DNA from 2 places in the Bartonella sp. ML70XJBT genome. Region 1 is predicted to be linked to the other one. Evidence: predicted binding sites of a transcription regulator. Region 1 holds the regulator's gene; the other holds the start of a gene.
The links. The regulator HrcA, encoded in region 1, represses chaperone genes, less so after heat shock. The targets are predictions, from matches to a motif close to GTTAGCACTCNCNNNNNGNGAGTGCTAAC.
Positions count from the first base shown of each region.

Region 2: groES (co-chaperone GroES) is a predicted target of HrcA. The motif match lies at 2,228-2,256, and genes of this name have one in related genera.

Region 1 is NZ_JAQISX010000001.1:119,649-124,087, forward strand. It holds gene hemW (radical SAM family heme chaperone HemW) at 1-808, opposite strand, end outside; gene rdgB (RdgB/HAM1 family non-canonical purine NTP pyrophosphatase) at 805-1,452, opposite strand; gene hrcA (heat-inducible transcriptional repressor HrcA) at 1,919-2,989, shown strand; gene grpE (nucleotide exchange factor GrpE) at 3,114-3,773, shown strand; gene thpR (RNA 2',3'-cyclic phosphodiesterase) at 3,879-4,418, opposite strand.
Region 2 is NZ_JAQISX010000012.1:41,788-46,226, forward strand. It holds partial or broken gene groEL (chaperonin GroEL) at 1-66, opposite strand, end outside; gene groL (chaperonin GroEL) at 176-1,819, opposite strand; gene groES (co-chaperone GroES) at 1,880-2,176, opposite strand; gene fumC (class II fumarate hydratase) at 2,410-3,798, shown strand; gene PVV65_RS05905 (hypothetical protein) at 3,987-4,055, shown strand.

The sequences.
Region 1 (4,439 bases):
CGTGTGCTCCTGGACCAAAGCCTGCATATTGGTGATAACGCCAATAAAGAAGGTTGTGTGCTGATTCAGCACCAGGCATGGCATGGTTTGAGATTTCATAGGCGGGAAGTCCATACAGAGCTGTTATTTCTTGGGTAAGATGATACAGATCTGCTGCGAGCTCTGATGGAGGAAGGATAAGCCTTCCTGCATCATGAAGTCGTTTAAAGGCGGTTCCTTCTTCGATTGTCAATTGATAAAGAGAAAGATGGTCTGCTGCCAAGTCAATGGCTTGTACAAGTTCAGATTTCCATTGTTCAAGGGTTTGTTCGGGACGAGCATAAATAAGATCAAAGGATAAGCGTGGAAAAATTTTCCTTGCTAAATCAATAGCATAAAGAGCTTGCTCTACATTATGGAGTCGGCCAAGTTTGCGCAATGCTTTATTATTGAGTGCTTGTATTCCTAAAGATAACCGATTAACACCTGCAGCGCGGTATCCGCGAAAACGTTCTGCTTCCACACTGGATGGATTAGCTTCCAACGTAATTTCAACTTTATCATCAAGTATCCACTTTCTTGCAAGTGCTTGCAAAAGGGCATCAACAGTTTGCGGCTCCATAAGAGAGGGGGTTCCCCCACCAATAAAAATACTCGTAATATGGCGTGGACCTATTTTATGATATTGCGTTTCTATTTCGCGCTCAAAGGCGGTGACAAAACGCGGCTGATCAACACCATGGATACGAACATGTGAATTAAAGTCACAATAGGGACATTTAGCAGCACAAAAGGGCCAATGAATGTAAATGCCAAAAGGTTCATTCATGAGAATGCCAAAAGGTTTTCTGTCAAAAGTTTAAAAGCCCGTGCGCGATGTGAAAGAGGGGGAATATCATTGTATTGCCAGCCGTGTTTTTGCTCTGTTGACATTTCTCCAAAGGTATTTTCATATCCATCTGGTAAAAAAATAGGATCAAAGCCAAAGCCTTTATTTCCCCGTGGAGGCCAAATGAATGTTCCTTCAACGTATCCGCGGAAATAATCTGCATGAGTGTCAGGCCACGCGATACAAATGACGGATACAAAACGGCATTTTCGTTGGCTTTTTTCTCGCGCTCCGACTTTTTGAAGCTCATCTTCTATTTTTTGCATCGCTTTTGGAAAATCACGTGTACCATCGGCTTGAATCGCCCAGTCAGCTGTATAAACGCCCGGTGCACCATCCAATGCATCAACTTCTAAGCCTGAATCATCAGAGAGAGCAGGAAGTCCTGTTTTTTTTGCTGCTGCAAAAGCTTTAATGTAAGCATTTTCTTCAAATGTTGTTCCTGTTTCTTCCGGCTCTGGCAAGCCAAGCTCTTTTGCTGATTGTATTATTAAACCGAAAGGTGCAATCAAGGTGGTGATCTCATGTAATTTGCCGGTGTTATGTGTCGCAATGACAACTCTTTTATCTGCTATACTTCTCATATAGATTTCTCCAAAAATGAAAGGGGAACTATTTTTGCGCTAGGAACCAGCTTAAATGCTCATATACACACATATTCTGCTTGATTTTATATGATAGGGTTATTTTACACGTTTTATGATATTTTATTCAAATAAAATTTTTCGTATTTTGTGAAGACAACGATTAAAAAGACATGAGAGACGATTTTTTATGAAAGCTTTCTTATGATAAAAATCTAATTTTATACTCTCGGTGGTTTATAAATAAACAAGCTCCTAAAGAGACCAATTCCTATCTTAAATATCCAATGACACGCTCTAATAAAAACACCTCATACATAATTTATACGTTTATATCATTATTATAAAATGTGGTGTTTTATGGCTCAATAAGATAATATATTTTTATACTACTTTAGATTATTTGACCAAACATTGGCAAAACTTATATAAGAGAAGAGTGTTTTTTAGTAGTGAAACAATTGTGATGAAGCACAAATCTATTGATAATGAACTAAAATATCTTGATGAGCGTTCGCGTGATATTTTTCGCCATATTGTTGAAGCCTATCTTAATGATGGTGAACCTGTAGGGTCACGCAATCTTTCGCGACTTTTGCAACAGACATTATCACCTGCGACGATTCGCAATGTGATGAGTGATCTTGAACATCTCGGTTTGATTTATGCACCGCATGTTTCAGCAGGGCGAATGCCAACCCAATCGGGTTTACGCTTTTTTGTTGATGCATTTATGGAAGCCGGTGATTTGCCAAACGAAGAGCGAGAAAATATTGAAATGCAAGTCAAAGAGGCAGGTCATGCACAATCGGTTGAAAATTTTCTTGTTCAAGCAAGCCGAGTTCTTTCAGACCTCTCCCGTGGGGCAGGGCTTGTTCTCGCAACAAAACAAGAAGGAACATTGAAACATATTGAATTTGTGCGCCTTGATAGGGAGCACGCTCTTGCCGTTTTAGTGACTCAACAAGGTGAGGTTGAAAATCGTATTGTTCATTTGCCAGAAGGGGTTACCCATGCACAATTGACAGAAGCGACGAATTTTCTAAACGCCCATATTCAAGGGCGTACATTGAGTGAAGCTAAAGGGGAAATTGCGTGTCTATGTGCACAAACACGGGCTGCACTTGATGATTTATCACATCATCTTGTTGAAACGGGATTAGCTCTTTGGGGAGGAGAAGGTGCTGATCATAAAATGCACCTCATTGTTCGTGGACGCAGTAATTTGCTTGAAGATGTGAAAGCAGAAGAAGATTTAGAACGGTTACGCCATTTATTTGATGATCTTGAAACACGTGAAAGTATGGCCCAGCTTCTCGATTTAACGGATGAAGGGTCAGGGGTTCGAATTTTTATTGGTTCGGAAAATAAGTTATTTTCACTTTCTGGTTCTTCTTTAGTCGTAGCACCTTATCGTGATTCACAACAAAGAGTCATTGGTGCTTTAGGCGTTATTGGTCCTACACGGCTTAATTATGCAAGGATTGTGCCTATGGTTGATTATACAGCTCAACTTATGTCACAGTTATTGCGTTAAAATGATACGGTTAAGTATTTGTACTATAAAAGCTCATTGTATTATATACATCTATACCCCTTGATTTTTGTCTGTAAAATTTCGATATCGAGAATAACAAATCTTATGAAGGAATAGAATTTTTATGTCTGATGAAAAAAACAAATTTACTGACGCTTCATTTGAAAATTGCGATTTAAAAAAACCAGCTGATCGTAATACACTTAAACAAGCAGCGGATGAATTTTTAAAAACACATAAAACAGAAGCACATGGAGAGGTTGAAGAAGAAAGTAATGAGGTTGATCCTTTAGCGGCTTTGCAGGATGAAAACAAAGATTTGAAAGATCAGCTTTTACGTCTTGCAGCAGATATGGAAAATCTTCGACGCCGTACTGCGCGTGATGTAGCGGATGCAAGGGCTTATTCTATTGCTAATTTTGCACGGGATATGTTATCTGTTTCTGACAATCTCAATCGTGCTTTGGAAGCGATTCCAGAAGGTGCACGAGAAAGTGATGCTGGTTTAAAATCATTGGCAGAAGGTGTTGAAATGACTGAACGTGCCATGATGGCAGCATTAGAGCGTCATGGTGTACAGAAAATTCATCCAGAGGGACAAAAATTTGATCCTCATTTTCATCAAGCGATGTTTGAAATTCCTAATGCCGATGTTCCCGATAACACTGTTCAACAAGTGGTTCAGGCTGGTTATATTATTGGAGAAAGGGTTTTACGTCCAGCGATAGTGGGTGTGGCCAAAGGAAGAACAAAAGAAGCTTCTGTTGAAACTGATTCGGCTTAAAACATATTAATAACAAGTCTCCAGCGTAAAATTCAGCATTTCCTGTGATTTCGCGTATATGGGGTCTTTCCTCAAAGAGTTTTAAAGGGTGTTACAAACACCCTTTTATCTTTGAAGTGACCAACTTCCTTTTACAATATATGGAGCATCGCTTGAGGGAGCTGGCGATGAAAATAAAACAAAATGATCAACATCAAAGGGAGGAAATGAAAAATCACTCCGAGAGGACAGATAAGGAGGAAGATCTTCAGGTTTAATATCGAGCAGTCGCGCAATAGTAATATGCGGTGTAAATTCTTTTTTATCAGGTTCTAGCCTCAAGTGGCTACGAATACATTGCATCTTTTCGTGTAAAAGATTGAGAGCTTCACAAGATTCAATGCGGACAACAAGAAAATGTGGAGCGTTTTCTGAACCAAAAACGTCAAAACCCTTCATTTGTAGCATAAAAGGAGGGAGCTTTATTATGTCAAAGGCATGCCTAAGTGCATCTTCTGTATCACTTTCAACTTCACCGAAAAAAGACAAAGTGATGTGAAAATTCTGCGGATTAATCCACTGTGCATTTGGTAAGCCATTTTGCAACGATACAAGTTGTTGTGTTGTTTGTTGAGGAATCTGAAGGGCACTAAATAAACGGTCCATAATGTTATCTCCTTATAATGA
Region 2 (4,439 bases), on a different contig from region 1:
CAGCAGGCTAGCAATTGAAGCCGCATTCTGGAGAGCAGAACGCACAACTTTCACTGGATCAACAATTCTTGAAAACAATCAAATCACCAAATTCACCGATTGCAAAACGTGAAAAAGCATTTAAAAAAAACGGGCCGAAAAGACCCGTTTCTTCATTCTCTCTAGGGGAAAAAGCTTAGAAATCCATTCCGCCCATTCCACCCATTCCGCCACCAGGCATTGGAGGCATTGGAGTTTCTTTCTTTGGCATTTCAGCAACCATTGCTTCTGTTGTAATAAGAAGACTTGCAATTGAAGCTGCATTCTGGAGAGCAGAACGGACCACCTTCACAGGATCAACAATTCCCAAAGCAATCAAATCACCAAATTCACCGGTTGCAGTATTGTAACCAAATGTATCAGCATTATTTTCCAGCACTTTGCCAACGATAATAGCCGCTTCTTCACCGGCATTGGTTGCGATTTGACGCGCAGGTGCTTGAAGAGCACGACGAACGATATGAATACCAGCTTCTTGGTCAGGATTGCTTCCTTTAACGGTCAATGCATTTGCTGCACGCAACAATGCGGTACCACCACCAGCAACAATACCTTCTTCCACAGCCGCCCGTGTTGCATTCAACGCATCATCCACACGGTCTTTCTTTTCTTTCACTTCAACTTCTGTTGCACCACCCACACGGATAACAGCAACACCACCAGCGAGTTTAGCCAATCTTTCTTGCAATTTCTCACGGTCATAGTCAGAAGTTGTTTCTTCAATCTGAGCCTTGATTTGATTGACGCGAGCAGTAATTTCAGACTTTTGTCCAGCACCATCAATAATGGTGGTGTTTTCTTTAGAAATATTCACTTTCTTTGCACGTCCAAGCATATCCAAAGTGACATTTTCAAGCTTAATGCCCACATCTTCAGAAATCACCTGTCCAGATGTCAAGATAGCGATATCCTCTAACATTGCTTTACGGCGATCACCAAAGCCAGGCGCTTTTACAGCAGCAATTTTCAAACCACCACGCAACTTGTTAACCACGAGCGTTGCCAAAGCTTCACCTTCCACATCTTCAGCGATGATAAGAAGGGGTTTTCCAGACTGCACAACCGCTTCTAAAACTGGGAGTAAGGATTGCAAGTTAGATAGTTTCTTTTCGTGAATGAGAATGTAAGGATCATCAAGATCCGCAACCATTTTCTCAGCATTGGTAACAAAGTAAGGGGAAAGATAGCCACGATCAAACTGCATTCCTTCCACAACTTCCAATTCCGTTTCAGCAGTTTTAGCTTCTTCCACGGTAATGACGCCTTCATTGCCGACTTTTTCCATGGCGTTAGCAATCATTTTACCAATTTCTTCAGCACCATTGGCAGAAATGGTTCCAACTTGTGCAATTTCTGCTGAAGTTTGGATCTTTTTGGCTTTTTTGAAAAGATTAGCCACCACTTCATCCACAGCCGCATCAATCCCGCGTTTAAGATCCATAGGGTTCATGCCTGCAGCAACAGCCTTAACGCCTTCTTGCACAATCGCTTGTCCCAACACCGTCGCCGTTGTTGTTCCATCCCCAGCAATATCATTGGTTTTAGAAGCAACCTCGCGCAACATTTGCGCACCCATATTTTCGAACTTGTCTTCCAGTTCGATTTCCTTTGCAACGGACACACCGTCTTTTGTGATGCGCGGAGCACCAAATGATTTATCAATCACCACATTGCGCCCTTTAGGGCCGAGTGTCACCTTAACCGCATTAGCAAGGATGTCGACACCGCGCAACAAACGCTCACGCGCTTCACGGCCAAATTTGACTTCTTTAGCAGCCATTTAATTTCTCCTTGGAGTTTTTTCAAAATAGTACACAATGAAAAATTGAGGGGCTCTCAATTAGCCCATAATTCCCATAATGTCAGATTCTTTCATGATTAAAAGGTCTTCCCCATTAATCTTGACTTCAGTTCCAGACCATTTTCCAAACAAAATACGGTCCCCTGTTTTGACTTCTAAAGGCACGCGCTTTCCGTTATCATCCAAAGCGCCATTGCCAACAGCGATCACTTCGCCTTCTTGTGGTTTTTCTTTTGCTGTATCAGGAATGATAATCCCACCAGCGGTTTTATTTTCAGATTCAACCCGACGAACAACGACACGATCGTGAAGTGGGCGGAATTGTATATTAGCCATGTTTTAAATCCTTAAAACTGAACATAATTGCATTAATCTTAGAAAGTTCTTGCTAGCACTCTCTAAGTGTGAGTGCTAACACTATCCAAGATATAAAATCGGCCTTTCTCAATGTCAAGGATAGTCATAAAATAATTTCTCTATAAATAAAACTTCCACGTCTTGCTTCTTCTTGCTATTTGGCGTTATCTAGCTTTTTTAAGAACCCGTAAACAAATAAAGGATCTTATATCATGGTTGAAACACGTCAGGAAACGGATAGCTTTGGAACGATTTCGGTACGCCAAGATCGTTATTGGGGAGCACAAACTGAACGTTCTCTGCATAATTTTAATATTGGCAGTGAAAAGCAGCCTCTTACCATCATTTACGCCCTAAGCCTTGTGAAAAAAGCAGCCGCCCTTGTCAATATGGACAAAGGCAAACTTTCTCCCAAGATCGGCAAAGCGATTGTCACAGCGGCTGATGAAGTTCTCTCTGGTGCTTTTGATGAGCATTTTCCCCTTTCTGTTTGGCAAACAGGCTCAGGGACACAAAGCAATATGAATGTCAATGAAGTGATCGCCAACCATGCCAGCATGCTTTTGGGGGGAAAACTGGGAAGCAAAAAGCCCGTTCATCCCAATGACCATGTCAATATGAGTCAATCCTCCAACGATTCCTTTCCCACGGCACTTCACATTGCTACCACGCTGCAAACACGCCAACATCTTTTCCCTATTCTTGAAGCGCTCATTACCACTTTCAAGAAAAAAGAAGAAGAATTTGCTGACATCATCAAAATTGGACGCACCCATACACAAGATGCCACCCCCTTAACGCTTGCACAAGAATTTTCAGGTTATCGGGTCGCGCTGGAAGCCAATCTTCATCGTATTGAAACAGCCCTTGCTGATGTTCAAATGCTTGCTCAAGGCGGAACAGCTGTGGGAACAGGGCTCAACGCCCCGAAAGGCTTTGACGTTGCCTTTGCACAAACAATCAGCACCCTCACAGGAATACCCTTTAAGACGGCACACAATAAATTTGAAGCGCTTGCGCATCATGGTGCTCTTGCGCATTTCCATGGCAGCTTGAATGCCTTAGCCGCGGATCTCTTTAAAATTGCCAATGACATTCGGTTTTTAGGTTCTGGTCCCCGTTCCGGCTTAGGCGAACTCAACTTACCTGAAAATGAACCCGGTTCCTCTATTATGCCTGGCAAAGTTAACCCCACCCAGTGTGAAGCCATGACCATGGTTGCAACCCAAGTTTTTGGCAATCATACCAGTGTAACCTTTGCCGCTAGTCAAGGGCATTTTGAACTTAACGTCTATAAACCTGTTATTGGCTATAACGTTTTACAATCGATAACCCTTCTTGGAGATTGCATGCGTTCTTTTGATATGCATTGCATTCAAGGATTACGCGCTAATCGCGTTCATATTCACGCCCTCATGGAGCGCTCACTGATGTTAGTCACAGCTCTTGCTCCAGAAATTGGCTATGAAAAAGCCGCTGAAATTGCCAAAGCAGCGCATAAAAATGATACAACTTTGCGCACTGAAGCCCTCAAAGCAGGCGTTTCTGGAGAAGATTATGACCGGCTGGTTGATCCCAAAAAGATGATCGCTCCTCAATAAAGAAACCAATAAAGAACAGGAAATTTTCTTAAACCTTATCCCTCAAAGTCATCGGGGTGTGTCACCCCGATGAGCGTTGCTCACAGTGTTTATTCTAGGCTCTGTTTATTTTAGGCTCTCATCTCCATTTTAGCTCTTAATCCAAAGAAACTCTTGCTTTAGAAATTGGCTATGAAAAAGCCGCTAGAATTGCCAAAGCAGCGCATAAAAATGATACAACTTTGCGCACTCAAACCCTCAAAGCTAAGCGTTTTTAGGAGAAGATTATGACCGGCTGGTTGATCTTAAAAAAGATGATCGCTCCTCAATAAAGAAGCCAATAAAGAACAGGAAAACTTCTTCAACCTTATCCCTCAAAGTCATCGGGGTGTGTCACCCCGATGAACGTTGTTCACAGTGTTTACTTTAGGTTTTCATCTCCATTTTAGCTCTGATGAAAATATATAGTATATTGATTTATAATGATAATATCTCATTATTCAACTTGAATGCGCGTCCTAAATACCCGTAAGATTTTCTCATTTTAAAGCCATTTATATTAAATCAACCCAAACCATGTTTCTTGCACCTCATAATCGAGATGCATGTATGACATAAAATTATCGTAAGAAAAGACTTAAAATGCCTCTAATAAACCGTCG